DNA from 4 places in the Selenihalanaerobacter shriftii genome. Region 2 is predicted to be linked to each of the others. Evidence: riboswitches for the same ligand, from Rfam matches in the RefSeq annotation. Region 2 holds a riboswitch; each other region holds the start of a gene.
The links. A riboswitch is a leader RNA that binds a small molecule or an ion and turns the genes downstream of it on or off. The one in region 2 is predicted to bind cyclic di-GMP.
Positions count from the first base shown of each region.

Region 1: another riboswitch for cyclic di-GMP. It lies ahead of B5D41_RS10295 (methyl-accepting chemotaxis protein); the one in region 2 lies ahead of flgB (flagellar basal body rod protein FlgB).
Region 3: another riboswitch for cyclic di-GMP. It lies ahead of B5D41_RS01850 (methyl-accepting chemotaxis protein); the one in region 2 lies ahead of flgB (flagellar basal body rod protein FlgB).
Region 4: another riboswitch for cyclic di-GMP. It lies ahead of B5D41_RS01670 (hypothetical protein); the one in region 2 lies ahead of flgB (flagellar basal body rod protein FlgB).

Region 1 covers NZ_FUWM01000018.1:37,421-41,732, forward strand. Annotated here, with positions in the region: gene B5D41_RS10295 (methyl-accepting chemotaxis protein) at 1-937, opposite strand, end outside; cyclic di-GMP riboswitch class I at 983-1,070, opposite strand; partial or broken gene tatC (twin-arginine translocase subunit TatC) at 1,382-2,045, opposite strand; gene B5D41_RS10305 (molybdopterin molybdotransferase MoeA) at 2,089-3,303, opposite strand; gene B5D41_RS10310 (MOSC domain-containing protein) at 3,344-3,784, opposite strand; gene moaC (cyclic pyranopterin monophosphate synthase MoaC) at 3,800-4,294, opposite strand; gene moaA (GTP 3',8-cyclase MoaA) at 4,298-4,312, opposite strand, start outside.
Region 2 covers NZ_FUWM01000010.1:73,965-78,276, reverse strand. Annotated here, with positions in the region: gene fliG (flagellar motor switch protein FliG) at 1-178, opposite strand, end outside; gene fliF (flagellar basal-body MS-ring/collar protein FliF) at 201-1,754, opposite strand; gene fliE (flagellar hook-basal body complex protein FliE) at 1,783-2,079, opposite strand; gene flgC (flagellar basal body rod protein FlgC) at 2,097-2,534, opposite strand; gene flgB (flagellar basal body rod protein FlgB) at 2,555-2,968, opposite strand; cyclic di-GMP riboswitch class I at 3,311-3,400, opposite strand; gene codY (GTP-sensing pleiotropic transcriptional regulator CodY) at 3,610-4,312, opposite strand, start outside.
Region 3 covers NZ_FUWM01000004.1:94,996-99,307, forward strand. Annotated here, with positions in the region: gene gatA (Asp-tRNA(Asn)/Glu-tRNA(Gln) amidotransferase subunit GatA) at 1-601, opposite strand, end outside; gene gatC (Asp-tRNA(Asn)/Glu-tRNA(Gln) amidotransferase subunit GatC) at 623-919, opposite strand; gene B5D41_RS01850 (methyl-accepting chemotaxis protein) at 1,166-3,118, opposite strand; cyclic di-GMP riboswitch class I at 3,220-3,307, opposite strand; gene B5D41_RS01855 (carbon-nitrogen hydrolase family protein) at 3,630-4,312, opposite strand, start outside.
Region 4 covers NZ_FUWM01000004.1:55,503-59,814, forward strand. Annotated here, with positions in the region: gene B5D41_RS01660 (DUF1540 domain-containing protein) at 1-105, opposite strand, end outside; gene B5D41_RS01665 (COG1470 family protein) at 452-2,032, opposite strand; gene B5D41_RS01670 (hypothetical protein) at 2,407-2,994, opposite strand; cyclic di-GMP riboswitch class II at 3,114-3,200, opposite strand; gene B5D41_RS01675 (hypothetical protein) at 3,389-4,264, opposite strand.

The DNA of each region.
Region 1 (4,312 bases), on a different contig from region 2:
CTGTTGTATTCATTCTTTCCGCTGATGAAGAAACCATTTCAGTGTTTGATGCTATTTCTTCAATACTAGCTGATAACTCAGTAATATTAGATGTAGTAGTCCCAATATATTGATTTGATTCGTCAATAGTAGTCGATAAATCCTCACTAGAGCTACTTACTGTTTGAGCTGCTACCTTAACTCGATTTATAATATCACCCTGCTTATCAATCATATTATTAAAAGTAGTACCTAAAACTCCTAATTCATCTTCACGATAAGCAAAGCTAACTTGAGCAGTCAAGTCCCCCTGCTCTGTCTTATTTAAAATATCTACTAATTGATTAATAGGACCTGTAATATTATTAGTTACAAAAATAGCACCTGTCCCCATTAATGCCATAGCCACAAGACATGTAATTATCATCGTCCAAGCTACATCTTTATTAAACCGTGTCATATTACTAATCTGATCTGCAACTATTATATACCAGCCTAAATCTGAATTATATTCATAAGTGGCCATCATATTATTATTATTAACCTCATATTCTAATCTGCTTGTTTTATTTTCCTGAATATGATCAATAAGTTTTAAGCTATCACTGGATTTTCCATATAATACTTTTCCTTGCTTATCTATTATATAAATCTGTCCGGTTCCATTTTGAAAGTATTTCTTCTCCTTGGCATCAAGATCATCTAAATTCTTAATTAATTCTTCTTGTGACATATTAACTTCATTAAAATAATAATTTAACTCATTTGATATAGTCTCTAATTTTTCAGTAGATAATTTTTGAAGACCATCTGTCGCTGTATTATAAGTAAAGACACCTAGTAATAACAGACCAATCAATCCCAATATTCCAGAAAAAATCAATGTTTTCAATAATAGCCGGCTTTTCAAAGTACGTTCGACATCAATATCAAACATTTCTTTATTAATTAAACGCATCTTACCCCTCCTTTTTAAATAAAAAAAGGCCCCTCAAGGGCCTTAAAATGCAGTCTGGCAAGCTAAATCCTTTAAAGGATTTAGCCCCATAACTTTGCGTCCCTGCTTTTCAACAGGTTTGCCCTCTAAAATTTAAAATACTATTTTATTGTACATAATTATGATTCTAATCTATTATATTATAATTTCCTTATTATTACTGTAATACCTTTTAATTTAAAATAATTGTAATATAAAGTTATATTTGTCCCGGATATTTTGTGACAATCATCACAAAATATTGTATTTGTAATCCACTAGCATTATATTATCAAATTTAAATAACAGCCAAATCTAATGAACTCTAAATAGTAAGGATCCCAGAGAATATAATAAAAAAACAGCCTGTGTCCTCATGTTAATCAAAGTCACAGGCTTTATTCTTTAATAAATTTATTATTTATCTTATTCAATTATTTTAGCTACAATAATACTTCCCTCATAAAGTAAAATTAATGGTAAAGCCATCATAGTTTGTGAAATAATATCTGGTGGTGTCAATATAGCAGCAAAAACAAAAATACTGACTATTACATATCTTCGATTAGTAGTTAAGAATTGAGAAGTAATTAAATTTAATTTAACTAATAGAGTTATTAATAATGGTAACTCAAAAACTAAAAGAAATATACTTACTTAAAGAAAACATTGCTTCTAGATTATTAGATGTGAAACCTAAAAAGAACTTAATACCAAAAGGAATCACTACAAAAAATCCAAAAGCAGCTCCACCTATAAAGAATAAATATGATAAAGGCACTAATATCAATAAAGATTTCTTTTCGCTACCTTTAAGTCCCGGTAAAATAAACTTCCAAAATTGATAAAGAATAATTGGTAGAGCTACTAAAAAGCCTGTGAAAAAAGAAACTTTTAATTGTGTGAAAAAAGCTTCCGGAGGAGTAAGATAGACCAATTTTTTTCCAACTGGATGAGTTAATATATCTATTATCTGCTCTGCAAATAGATAGCTACCTATTGAAAAGATAACTAAAACACCAATAGAAATTAGCAACTTTTTTCTTAATTCAGTTAAGTGTTCAACTAATGACATCTGTATATCTGACATAATTATTCCTCCATCTTTAAAATATATTAGATTAAATTAAAAATTAAAACCACTTATCTAATGTTAGTACTTCTACTTCACTTCCCTTTGCTAAATATTCTATATCCTTTGGAACAACTGCCAAACTATTTGCATTAGCAAATGTGTGAAGCACTCCAGAACCTTGCGTTCCTGCTTTACTCACAAAATTTTCATTATCCTTTCTAGTAAGGATCGTCCTAAGATAGTGTCTTCTTCCCTTTTTCTTCTCAACACTTTCTTTTAGTTTTGCAGTAACCCTTTTAAATTTTAAATCTTGCTGCCCCATCAATTTTAGTAATGTCGGTCTAACAAAAATTTCAAATCCAACCATTGCTGCCGCAGGATTGCCTGGTAACCCAAAAACAGGTTTATCGTTATAAACTCCAAATGTTACTGGTTTTCCTGGCTTCATAGCTACTTTTTTAAATAATATGTCTATCCCTAACTCTTTATAGACATCCTGTATAAGATCATATTCACCAACTGATACTCCTCCAGTAGTAATTAAAATATCAGATTCTAAACTTAATTTTATCTTTTCTTTCAGTTTAGTCAATTTATCTCTACCGATACCTAAAATTTTAGGCTTACCACCATAAGTTTTAACCTGTGCTGCTATAGAATAGGTGTTACTATTCCTAATCTTACCTGCTTTTAAGTCATCATTAATATCTACCAGTTCATCACCAGTTGCTAAGATTGCTACTTCTGGCTGACGATAGACAGTAACTTCATCATAACCTAATGTTGCTAACATGCCAACTACTGCTGGTGTTATCTTCGTTCCAGGAGAAAAGATTAACTCGCCTTTCTCTACATCTTCACCAGCAGGACAAATATCTTTACCTTTAGATACCTCTACTAAGACCTCTATTTGATTCCCCTTTAGATGAGCCCTTTCCTTCCTTAAAACAGCATCAGCCCCTTTAGGAATTGGTGCCCCTGTCATTATCTTTAATGCTTCCCCTGACTTTAACTGATAATCACTAGGGTGACCAGCAGGAACTTCACCAACTAAGTTTAATAAGTTTGGATCAACTTTCGTGCTCCCAATTGTATCTATATATTTAACTGCATACCCATCCATTGCTGATTTATCAAATGGAGGTATAGTATCATTAGCATATATCTCTTCTGCAATTACAAAGCCTAAAGATTCTAAAATAGGTACTCGAACATTATCATTAATTTTAGCTCTATTCAAAACCTTTTCTAACGCTATATCAATATCAATCATTATTTTTCTCCTTTCTTTATATCTCTAACTTTATTTTTAATTATTCTTTTATAACTTCAATCTTATTCTTAGGCTGTACTTTACCACCTTGAATTACTTTGGCAAAGATTCCTTCTCGAGGCATAACACAGTCTCCTGCTTGGTGATAGATAGCACAACGGTCATGACATTCTTTTCCCAGTTGAGTAATTTCAAGTACCACTTCATTATTAATTCTAATTCGACTACCTATCTCTAAACTAAGTAAGTCAATCCCTTTAGTAGTCAAATTTTCAGCAAAATCACCTGCACTTACATCTAATCCTTTCTCTATCATCTTATCTATACTTTCTTGTGCTAAAAGACTAACCTGCCTATGCCAATCCCCAGCATGAGCATCACCAATAATTCCATAATCCTCTTTTAAAGTAACAGAGTCCTTATTAGTCTTTTGTTCTCCTTTGTTCTCGCTAATTGACACTGCAAAAATTTCTGCCATCAACATCACTCCTTAATTTTATTCAGTTTCTCTAACAAACTCACCACTCTGCCCACCAGTCTTCTTTAATAACCTAATTTCATCAATCTCCATTCCTTTATCTACCGCCTTACACATATCATAAATAGTTAAAGCAGCCGTTGAAACTGCGGTTAAAGCTTCTATCTCAACTCCTGTCTGTGAACTTATCTTCACTTCAGCTACAATTCTAATATAATTATCTTTAACATTAATCTCAAAATCTAAATCAACCCCAGTCAAATTTAGTGGATGACACATCGGGATAATATCACTAGTCTTTTTCGCATTCATAATACCAGCAATCTGGGCCACACCTAATACATCACCTTTCTCAATCTTGGCTTCCTGAATCCGATTAATAGTCTCAAAACTAGTATAAACTTTACCTTCAGCAATAGCTTTCCTCTCTGTTAATGGCTTCTTACTAACGTCAACCATTTTAGCTCTACCAGCTTCATTAAAATGAGTAAACTCTTGACTATTTTCAGTCATAAATTAACCTCCTATCTG
Region 2 (4,312 bases):
CTAAGATATCATCTTTAACATCAGAGGAAACTTTATTTAAATTAGCAATTTCTAAAGTTAATTCTTCAATATCTTCCTCATCTAAATGTTTCATTACTTCTGCGGAAAGATCAGGCCCCATTGAAACTAATAAAACTGCCGCTTTCTTCTTCCCAGATAATTTATTAACCTGTGCCAAGGCCAATTCCCTCCCTTTTAGATCAATCCTCAGTTAACCATGTCTTTAATAACCTAGCTACTTCTTCAGGCTGATTCCTAATTAACTGAGACACTTCATCTTTCATTTCTTTTCTCATCTCTTCTTCTGGAGATAATTCCTCTTTAGTTGCTGCTGCTTCTCCTGTGTCATCATCAACTACTACGTCTAAGCCCGGTTCTTCAACAGATTCAGAATCACTCATAATTCTACGTATGATTAAACCACCAATAATAATTATTAATAAAGTTATAATTCCTGCTATTATCCATTTCTTCTGTCTAGCTGCTTTCTCAGACGCCATTTTTGAATTTATCTCTTTTTCTAAACTTTTATCAAATTTAAAGCTACTAATGGTAATCTGGTCACCACGTGATTGATCGTATCCGACTGTTGCTGCTACAGATTGTCGAATTGAGTCTTTTTCATTCGATGATAAATCTTTATTAACCATAACTGCTACCGAAACTTTTTCTACATCTCCAGCAGCTTGGATATAATTTTCTACTTTCTTATTAATTTCATAATTAGTAGTAACTTCTTTCTGACTATAATTTGATGCTTGATCTTCACTGGATTGATATTGAGGAATATTTGACTCTGTACCAGGTATTCCCTGAGGAGATTCACCATTAGACTGATAATTAACTTTCTTAGATTGCTCACTCCTCACAATTCCTTCATCATCAGTAATAGGTTCATAAATTTCACTCTGAATCTTTCTTTGATCAAAATTAAGTTTAGCATTAACCCTCACAACTACATTATCAGGCCCTAATACCCTAGATAACATGGTATTTAAAGTCATCTGTAAATCATTCTCAAATTCCTCTTCAACCTCTAACTGTTTTGGGTTAAATTCTGTAGTTCCTAGGTTGTCCTTTTTATTAAGTTTAGCAGTTAATAGATTCCCTTTAGTATCTACTACAGTTACATTCTTTGCTGACAACCCTTCTACACTACTAGCAACTAAATTAGTAATCGCTTTCACCTGTTTTAAACCTAAATCTGCATATGGCTTTATTTTAAGTAATACAGACGCCTTAGCCACTTTTGCTTTATCGACATATAAGCTCTCTCTTGGAGCACTAATTTGGACTTTAGCAAACTCAACATCTTGCAACTGCATAATAGTTCTAGTTAATTCTCCAGAAAGTGCTCGATAAAAATTAACTTGTTGCTCAAAATCAGTACTGCCTATGCGAGTTTTATCAAATAATTCAAACCCTACTGTTCCTCCCTTAGGCAAACCTTCACTAGCTAAATTTAGTCTAACTTGATGAACGTCTTTAGCAGGCACTAGAATCCTAGTACCATCATTAGCTAACTTATAATCAATCTGTTTTTCTTTTAATTGATTAGTAATTGCACTAGCATCCTTAACTGTTAAATTATTAAATAAAGTAACATAATTAGGTTGACTAGCCCAATTAGTAAGCAATAATAGAGCAATTATTGACACTACTGCTGAAGAAATAATTATTATCCTAGCTTTAGTGTCTAAACTTTCCCACAATTTTTCTCCTTGCTCTCTAATTTGCATTAAATTTTCAATCATATTCACACCTCAATTTCCCAACAAAATATCAGATCTGCATTCTCATTATATCTTTATATGCTTCTACAACTTTATTTCTTACCTCTAATGTTAAATCCAAAGAAAGTTTAGCCTTTGTAGAAGCAATCATCACTTCATGAATATTATCGGCTTCTCCTACTGCTAATTTTTCAGCCATCAAATCTGCATCTTTCTGTAAATTATTAACTTTATGTAATGAATTGCTAAGCAAATCCTTAAATGATTCCTTGCTCTTTCCTTCACTAACACTGTCAGTTTTATAACTTTGAGCTAACTTATTTAACTGTAGAGTATCTATTTTCATCTATTAAACATCCTCCTTTATCCTTCAATCTTTAAAGCACTTTTAAACATCTTCTTAGAAGCATTTAAAGCTGTAACATTTGCTTCATACGCTCTACTAGCTGAAATCATATTAACCATTTCAGAAGCTATATCTATATTAGGCATCTTAACATATCCTTCTTGATTAGCATCAGGATGATTAGGATTATAGACTAATCTCGGTGGCTTATTACTCTCTTTAATAGAGGTTACTTCTACACCTTGTCCCATTTGTCCCTTATTAGAAGCAACATCAGGTAAACTAAATTTAGCTTGACCTTTAGCTTTGAAAACTGGCGATTTTTTCTTATAAGGCCCACCATCTTCAGTCCTAGTTGTATTTATATTAGCGATATTATTAGAAATTAAATCCATTCTTAACCGTTGAGCTGTCATTCCTGAAGCACTAATGTTCATCCCACCAAATAACCCCATATATTAAATCCTCCTTAATCTTATTTTATCCTATTAATTACATTACCAACTTTCTTAAATTTAGTTGATAACAATTTAGTAACAGATTGATATTTTAATGTGTTTTTAGCTAAAGCTGTCATCTCATAATCTATATCAACATTATTCTTATCATTTCTCATACTAGTATTATTGTCAGATCTAATTTTTGGTGCAAAAGCTTGATGTTTACCATTTATAGAGAAGTGTTCATTATCTGTTCTACTTAAATTAATACTCTGTCTTTTATAATTATATCTAGCTTGTTGTAATTGGGATTCGAAATTTACATCCTTACGTTTGTAATTAGGGGTATCTACATTTGCAATATTATTAGAAATTGCTTGCTTTCTTAGACTTAATCCATCTAGAGCACTACTTAATATTGATGTAGTCTGATCACCTAAAAAGGCCACTATAAATTTACCTCCTTTACTTTTTATCAATAATATTAGTTTTATTTTCAATACTTAACTGAATCATTAATATTCTATTTTATTATAATTTTATTCCCATTTGGTTATCACTTTTTATATTTCTGTCTATTATCCTCTAACTCCTCCTTAAATCATAAAAAAACATAAAATAAACCATATAATCCTATTTCCAGCCTTAACCTTTATTCGACAAAATCAGCATGTTTTCCTGCCTTACTTGAGTAATTTACCTTATTAAGCAAAAAAACTCCTAATCCCTCAAAATCATAAAGGAACTGGAGTTGATTATATTGACAAATATCTGCTATAATTAATTGTTTAGTAGGTAGCCTAGCAATCATAGTATACTTGTATACCATAGACCTAGTAGCTTTGCGTCCCTGCCTTTCGACAAGTTTGCCTTTATCGAGAGATGACATAAATATTCAGTTTTTGAATTTTCTTTACCTATTTTAAATATTCGTTAATTATTAGTTGTTCTCCTTTATTTTTTTTGAGTAATTTGTAAAAAAGACTTAAAAAATAAAACTTTTTATATTTATATAATATATAATTAATAAAACTAAAAAAACTAACCCACAAAAACATTTTTGTGGGTTAGTTTCTAAAGGTTTAATTTTTTAAGTCTTTAATTTTTCTAATTCTTCTAATAGCCTCTCATTTAATATTTTAATATATGTACCTTTCATCCCTAATGAACGTGATTCGATTACTCCAGCACTTTCAAATTTGCGTAATGCATTAACGATTACTGAACGAGTAATTCCTACTCTATCTGCTACTTTACTTGCTACTAATAACCCTTCTATACCATCTAATTCTTCAAAAATATGCTCTATAGCTTCTAATTCAGAATAAGATAATGTTTCTAATGCTACATGAACAGCTGCTTTCTTACGGGCTTCTGCTTCTATCTTATCACTTCTTGATCGTAAAATTTCCATTCCTACAACTGTAGCTCCATATTCTCCTAAGATGAGATCATTAGAAGTAAATTCTTCGTCAAATCTAGCAACAATTAATGTCCCTAATCTCTCACCACCACCATTAATAGGTATGATAGTAGTCAATTTTTGAGTAAACATACATTCTTCATCATCTATTGTAAAGACACATTGGCCATCCTTCTGCTCATAATTAGCCCGAGTTTCATTAATATCTAATATCCACTCATTATAATCTTGTGGAAACCAACCTTCATTTATTACTTCGTCAATCATAAGATCACATTCAAATTTATTAATTAATTGATAACCTAAAATCTTTCCTTTTCTACTAACTACATATATATTGGCCTTAATTGCACTACTTAATACTTTAGCC
Region 3 (4,312 bases), on a different contig from region 2:
ATCTAGACACAAATCCATAAGTAGGTTTCATTCCTACTACACCACATAACGCAGCTGGCTGTCTAATTGAACCACCAGTATCAGACCCTAAAGAGATAAGGGCTTCTCCGGCAGCAACCGCTGCTGCTGACCCTCCACTAGAACCTCCTGGTACTCTCTCTAAATCCCAAGGATTCTTAGTAGTAAAGAAACCAGAGTTCTCAGTAGAAGAACCCATAGCAAATTCATCTAAATTCGTCTTGCCAATCATAATAGTATCAGCATTATCTAATTTTTCAACTACTGTTGCATTATAAGGCGGCTTAAAGTTATGTAAGATATTTGAAGAACAAGTAGTCTTTATTCCTTCAGTACACATATTATCTTTAATAGCTACTGGTATTCCTGCTAAAGGACTTATTTCTTCACCATTAGCAAGCATTTCATCTACCTTTTTAGCTTTGTCCAATGCTACTTCTTTAGTTAAAGTCATATAAGCTTGTACATCATCTTCTATTTCTTCAATTCGTTCATAAATAGCTTCTACTACCTCTTGTGCGCTTGCTTCACCAGCTTTTAACTTCTCATGCAATTCATGAGCAGTTAATTCATAAAATTTCATTCCAGTCCCTCCTTAACCGATTTACTCTCCAGTTTCTATAACCTTAGGTACTTTAAATGACCCATCTTTCTTTTCTGGAGCATTCTCTAAAGCAATATCCCGATCTAATGACTCTTCTACAACATCTTCTCTAAAAACATTCTTAATCGGCAAAGCATGAGCTGTTGGTTCAACACCTTCAGTATCCAACTCATTTAGCTTGTCCGCATAATCTAAAATATCATTTAATTGATCTGTCATTTTTTCTTCTTCTTCTGTTGATAATTCTAACCTAGCTAACATAGCTACCTTCTCTACTGTAGCCTGGTCAATCTTCATTAACTTCACCACCCTTTCATATATACATCTAGATACCTTTTATCATTATAACATAGCCTGGGAATTGAAGCAACAATCTCTAATAATGGTTAATATAAAGTTAGTATATACAGTTATAAAGGAAATAATTACAAATAAAATGGTCAACATACCCTAATCTCACAAGATATATTGACCATCTAATTATATATTATTGGCTTATTGAGTAATTTATCTTCATATAATAAGTTTAAAGAAGTAATATTATTATATATTGGTTACTTTATCGTCTATATTATCTACTAAATCTTCACTGTCTTTAGCAATCTGTTCTAACATATCCTGTAAATGTGATACTGATTCTGCTACTTCTTCAAACTTAGAATTTATCTCTTCAGTAGAAGCCCAAATTTCTTCAGTAGAAGCACTTGTTTCCTCTGTCTTACTGGCTTGGTCTTCACTTGTTTCAATTACATCATCCATATTTTCAGTAATTAAGTTTGAAGCTTCAGAGATTGAATCAAAAATATCAACAATACTATTCTCATCAGATTCTTCAGTACCTATAGTAATTTCACGCATATTATGTGTAGCACCTTTTACTCCATTAATTATATCTTGGATTTTTTGCGTTGAGGTCGCACTCCTTTCAGCTAACTCTCTAATTTCATCAGCCACTACTGCAAAACCTCTACCTTGTTCTCCAGCCCGTGCTGCCTCAATTGCAGCATTTAAAGCTAATAGATTCGTCTGCTCAGTAATCTCCATAATTGTATTGGAAATTTCGCCAATCTGTTCAACTTTATTTTCTAAATTCTTCATGGATTCAATCGCATCATCTAAAATCCTATTACCATATTCAATCTTTTGATCTGTATTCTTAATTTCAGAAAATGTTTTTTCTCCTGCTGAATATATATCATGGGAACGATCAGATAATTCTTCAATAGTAGTAGAAACCTCTCCAATGACTTTACTGACCTCACCTATTGAATCTCTAGATTGATTAGTATTCTGATTAACTTGCGTCACACTCGCAGTTGCTTCTTGTAAGACTGTCTCTAAATGTTCAGCATTTTCATAAATATCTTTGATGATTTGACGAATAGTACTCAACATATAATTATAAGACTCACCTAATTCACCTATCTCATCTTCACTGTCAATTTCAATCTTCTGTGAGAAGTCTCCAGCTGCTACTGTCTGGCTAACTTCTACTAAATCTAGAATTGGTCCTGTAATTCTCTTAGCAAAGAAATTAATAATTAAACCAGCAATCAATAATAAGATGATACTAATCATAATCACCCTATTTCTAGATTCATTCATAGCTGCTGCAGTTTCATTGAAATCAAGACCTATCCTTAAAGCCATTCCATTATACGGAACTATTATTTCATAAATGTAATCATTCTTTAATTCCAATAACTGAGTCTTATATTCTCCATTTTTAATTACTTGCCCTAGCATACCTTGATTCTTTTTAACATAATTCTTTAATTCTGCCTTGAATTTTTTATAATTACTGCTACTCTCCGTTATTTGTAAGTTCTTATCTATAATTGTTATGTAAGAGATTGCTTCTTGGCTACTGACTTGGTCTATAATCTTTTGTAAACCTATTTTCTCATTCAGAGTAGTTAAAACACTAGCATCCATCCCTACTTGAACTATACCTGGTTTATCTAATCTACCGACTCCAACAAACTTAAATAAAGTATTATCTACATCACGAACCATAGCTTTTTGAGCTACCACTTTATCTGGATTATCTAATATCGCTCTAAATGGATAAGCTTGTGCCTCTGGATCATCTGGAAAAGTAAACCCTAATCCGTCTGTAAAATTAGTTAAAGTTACTGTTCCATTGCCATCAGTAATCCAAAATTCATCAATCCCAGTCTCTTTAGATAATTTAATTAGATCTTGATTATTAATATCACCTGCTGCTACTAAATTAGCTAATAATTTAGCTTCAGCTATCATATCTTGTTCTAATACATTTTCAGCTTGTTTATAAGCAGTTTCAGCATTCATACTACTAGTCTTAATTATATCTGCTAATACTTCACCTTGCCTTCTAAAATTAGCCATCGTTTCTGTATGGTTTTTATAAATAAGATAGCCAGAAATAGTTGTTACTACTAAGACTAAAATCACCATCATTAAAGCTACTAATTTAAATCTTAAATTAGAACGTAACTTCTCAACTAAATTCATACTTATTATCTCTCCTTACTTGATAAATAAAATTAATAAAACCCTACCCTCAATTAATAAAAGAGGGATAGGGTTAATCCACTTATAAACCTATCATCCCCTCCGGCAGTCTGACAATCATAGCATATATTATACCGTAGATTCAAGACTTTGCGACCTTACCTTTCGATAAGCGTGCTATTTTACCAGGGATATTTTAATTTATGTAAATTATATTTACTACTCATATGTAGTATTATTATACATATAGTCTAATTTTGTAGTAATTTGCCTTGTAATCTTAATTATATCAGTTGTCTCAAATACTGTCAAGGTAACATAAATTATCTTGATTAAATTATAATCCATTATATATAATAAAAAGAGGTAGCAATTAATCATTTTGTAATTTATTAATAAAGTTGCAAGGGGAAACTACAAAAAAGGGGGAGTTGCTACCTCTTTAAATTTATCATCTATTAAATTAATTTTAAGGGGTTAAAATTATTAATCAATGGTTATTTATTTCTACTTACTTATTTTCTGTTTTCTTATAAGGGATTCGTTTAGACGGTTCGAACTGACTTTTTGCCTCTTTTAAAATTTCTTCATACATACCAATGTTTCTATCTTCTAAATGATCAAAGATCATAGGGGATTTAGTACCGAAACTTACATTCTTAATAGGATCATTATCTAATTCGACAGCAATAATTTCTTCAACGCCTCGGGCTTGAGCTAATTTCTGTGCGATTGGACTTACAATCATACTATGACCAAAGTTATAATTATTACCAGCGTCAGGTCCGACAGCATTTACACCAATCATATATACATGATTGTCATATGCTCTAGCTTTATTTGTCATTTCCCAAATATCAAAGCTTCTTAATAAGGCTGATGGTCTAAGAATTACTTCTGCTCCTCTAACAGCTAACAATCTACTTAATTCTGGGAAATCACCATCATAACAAAGGATCATTCCAATCTTACCTAATTCAGTATCATATACTTTTGCCTCTCCACCCGGAGTAGCCCAGCCGCCTCCAGCTAATCTTTCTGTAGGGAAAGGATGAGTCTTACGATAAACTCCTACTACTTCGCCATCAGGTCCAATTAGAGCTGACGAATTATAAACAACACCTGGTTCTTCACCACATTCATAAGTTGGTAAAACAACATAAACTCCATGTTTTTTAGCAGCTTCTGCTACTG
Region 4 (4,312 bases), on a different contig from region 2:
GTCTTTTGGTAACTCACCTTTAGTTACAGTAATCCCTTCTAATTTACATTTGTTAGGCTTACCATGATTATCACAGTTCTCAGCGTAACAGATAATTTCTGTCATGTTACCTCCTCCTTTACTTATACTTATCTTTCTTATATTATTCTTCAATTATATCTTTATATGCATTAAGTTCCTGAATAATTAAATGAAAGTTTAATGTTTTTTAATCAAATTTTGAACATGATTAATTGGTATAAGCCACTTTAAAATGGAGCAGACTGGAATAAATAAAAAATATAGTTAAGGCTGTTTTATGTTTGACCAGCGAGAGTTTAAAATAGCCCATATTTTCCTTTATGTAAGTCATCACGGAATTTGTGGGCGTTATCAATTAATTATGTGATAACCTTATTTTTCAAAAACTAAAAAGAGACCTTTAAAGCAGGCCTCTTTACATCCCAATTAATTATTCATCTTTGTCGGTCTTAGATTCTAATACCTCAAACTCTTTTTCAAGCTTTGTTAGCTCTTTCTTACCTTGATAAATACTAATCTCAGCTGTATATTTACCTGGAGTTAATTTCTTAGCTATTCCAGTGATTCGCTGATTCTTAAGCGGTAGAATCTCCTCTGTGCCTTCTGGCAAATTAAGTTTAACTCGTTCTACAAATTTATCTTCATTATCTTTAATTATCATCTTTGCTTCTGGACTACAGAATATATTTCCATTATTGAATAAATCTAAAGAAAGTAATTCTCCTTCCTTTATGGAACTAGTATGTAAACTTCTAGCTTGCACAGCATAACTATGATCTTTACCAACTACAATTGAAACTGGAACCTGCTTCTTAGTTAAAAGCTTCTTTGTCTCTGAATCATAGGCTTTTAAATTAATATTAGAATGATAACTACCATCTTCTACATTCCTAGGCACTGCTGTAGTCAATATTGCTCTACCTTTTCCTCTTCCTCGGAGAGTAAACTGTCTTCTACCTCGTAATTTTAACCATTCTAAAGCAGAATATTTATACTTCGATTCTACCTCACTACCGTCTACTACTACGACAGTATTTTCACCAATCTCACTATTCAATCTAATAATTTCACTCTTCCGCTGTCCTGGTTTAAGTTTTAAATTCAATTTCTTAGGCTCTACAGTGAAAGCACCGATTTCATCAGCACCTGGAAAATTGAAGTCTCCCTCTTTTATATCTAGCTGTTTAGACTTAATAATCTGACCATGGTCACCATATCTAAAGAAGACTCTTAAAGTATATTCACCAGATGTCAATCGTTTAGTAATCTCTCCTAAATAATCTACTTTGCTACCTGGGTGCATTCTAGTCTGACTATTTTTACGACTAGACTTACTCTCTAAAGTTATTCTTTCTACTAAGCGGCGCTTAGAATCACGAATAGTAGCTTCACCTAGGACTAAATAGTCCCAGGCTGATGGATTCTTTAGTCTTGCTTTGACAATTGGCTCTCCTTCTTTTCCAGAAGTCAGCTTTAAATCCTTTAGCTTTGCATCTGATCGTAACCCAGGCCTGTCTACTCTAATATTAAGGCGAACTGCATAACGAACCATAAATCTAATTCCATTCTTTTTCTGAGTAGTTTTTTGTGGTTCTACCATGATTACTACTGTATGAGAGCCTCCAGCATTAAAAGGTACTTTTACTCTACCAGAAACAGTTTGTTGCTGACCAGGATAAATTTTTACTTCATCATTCTCTAACTCTACCCACTTAGCAGCTAAAAAAGATTCTGTATCAGATTTTTGATAAGTAAGACTACCGTTAGTAAGTTGTACTGGCTGATATAATGAAAGTTTAACTAATTCTTCACTACCACTAGGAGTAAGATTTAAGGTGAATTCTTTAATATCACCAGGTTGCATACTCAAATCAATTACTAAAGGTTTTACACCAACAGCTAAGCCATTTTGAGTAAATATTAAAATAGTAATAATTATAATTATTATTTTTAGCATTAAAACATGCTCTGATTTTTCTTTCAATTTCATATAAACTGAACTAATATCCATAATTATCTCCCCCTACCTTATAGCCTATAATTATCTTAACTCTATTATGTTATTTACTTATCATATAAAGCTATAAATAAAATTTTGTTTGAGTTAATTATTATTCATTATAATCTTAAAAACTTACATAAATTGTTAGTTAAAATATTGTCATATATTTTATTAATAATACAAATTAATATTATTACTAACTATTCAGCTATTAATTTAAATACTAATGCTAAATGTAAACCTTTACATTAAACTTAAAAGCTAATAATGTCATTAGTTAAATTATATCTTATTTGAATTTTAATTTATTCACTTGCTGATAATATCATTTATATTAAAAGAAAGGCGAGATTTTAGTCTCGCCTTCTTAATATATCTAATATTTATAAAGTTTGTGGAGCTGCTACTGTCAATTGAAGATTAAATTCTTTGTCACCATCTGTTGCCTCTAATTCCCACCAGTCTTTATCTGTGAACCATTGAGCACCTAAATAAAGAGTATAATTATTGTTACCTGCATCAGAATTTAATTTACTAGTCCAACCATCACCATCATTTGCTCCAGACTTTACAAAAGAGTCATTTCCATTTTGAAAGTTTTGATTCTCATCAGCAAATGTCATATATGGTGAGACTATAGTATCTCCTCTATCGCCACCAGTCCATACTTTACCTTCAGGAACCATTCCTTGAAGTAACGAAGTCAACCCTTCTGTTGCAGTTATAGTTACAGGAGTATTAGACTTAACATTAAACGGAAAGAAATGACTTGGTCCATCACCATTATTATCTACATTCGGAGCTAAAAAAGTAAAATTATAACTAGCCTCATCAAAACCAATCTCTGCATATTCCTCAACTGTTAAGTCAACTCCAAGTACACTTTTATCTAACTGTTCAGCCGCCATAGAAACCACACTCATACCAAATACCAACATCATCGCTAATCCGAAAATCATTAATTTTTTCATTAATTTTCTCCTCCTCATTGGTTATAAATTACTCGCGGCCGGGTTCACCATTGGCTCCCTGCTACCCTATTGGTGACCAGTTAAAGGATAACACTTCTTCGCCTCCTCGATCGCTCGTTTTACTCTTGGCCGGTTTCATCACTAGCTCACTATCACTCCATTGATGACCAGTTAAGGAATGACAAGTCTTAGCTTCCAATGAGTAAGAAGTTTATACGTTCTTATATTTTATGTCCTTACCAACACGACCTGATATTAAAACAGTCCCTTTACTACTCCCCTTTAAGCAAATATCACCTCCTAATTAATATTACCTCGTAATTATTGAGAATAAAGACTCCTTACTAATTACGAAAACCTATTAAACTTTTAATATCAAAAATTTTAAATATAATTATCTATTTGTCAGTGTAAAATTGATCTTCCCTTTATATGTACCAGCAGTATGCTTCCAACCTACTTTTACCTTCAAAGAAATATCTGTATTAATCCCTCGTCTGTAATTGCTACCATTAATTATCATTTTTTCGTCCATTTTATTATAAGAATATTCTGAATCTCCTAATGCTAACAGAATATTTTTAGGCAAAATCTTGGCCTCATCATCACTATCACCTTGATAAATTAAAGGTTCAGTATTTATATTAAGAAGCCAATTATGATGATTTGCTTCAACTTTTAGCCTTGCCTTCTCCTCTGGTTTATAGATTCCAGGCCCGCTAGTAGCATTAATTTCAACATTATCTGGATATACACTCACATTTGTATAAGACCTTATATGTACTATGACTCTAATTGCCGGTGACTTTCCTGATTCTAGCCATCCTTTATAGGTCCCACTCGGTACCTTCCACCAGGCTTCCTTAGCTAACTTGAATTTAACTGTTGACTTTAAGTCATCATCATCTAAGAATTTAATAAAGTTATCTAAGGCATGATAATCAGACCATCCTGACATTTTGGCACGCAAATATTTAGGCGAAATTGAATTTCCCCTATTGTCTTGGAGCTCATTAACGATATAATATATTGATTTTGAATCAAATTTTCTCTCCTTCCTTCTTTCAAATCTTATCTTATGATTAGCACTGATATCAGCAGTCGGCTTAGTCTTAACATCAAATCTGATCTGTTGAGAAGTAACTCTAATATCTGCTGCTGCATTAACTGGTGATGTGCAAAGGATATACATTCCCAAAAAGAATAGTATCAAAAGCAATTTTACTTTATCTTTTTTAAATACAGAATTCATTAATATCCCTATTAACATTATGTTATTCCCCACTTACTTATTAAAATTATTTTGTTCTTTAACTAA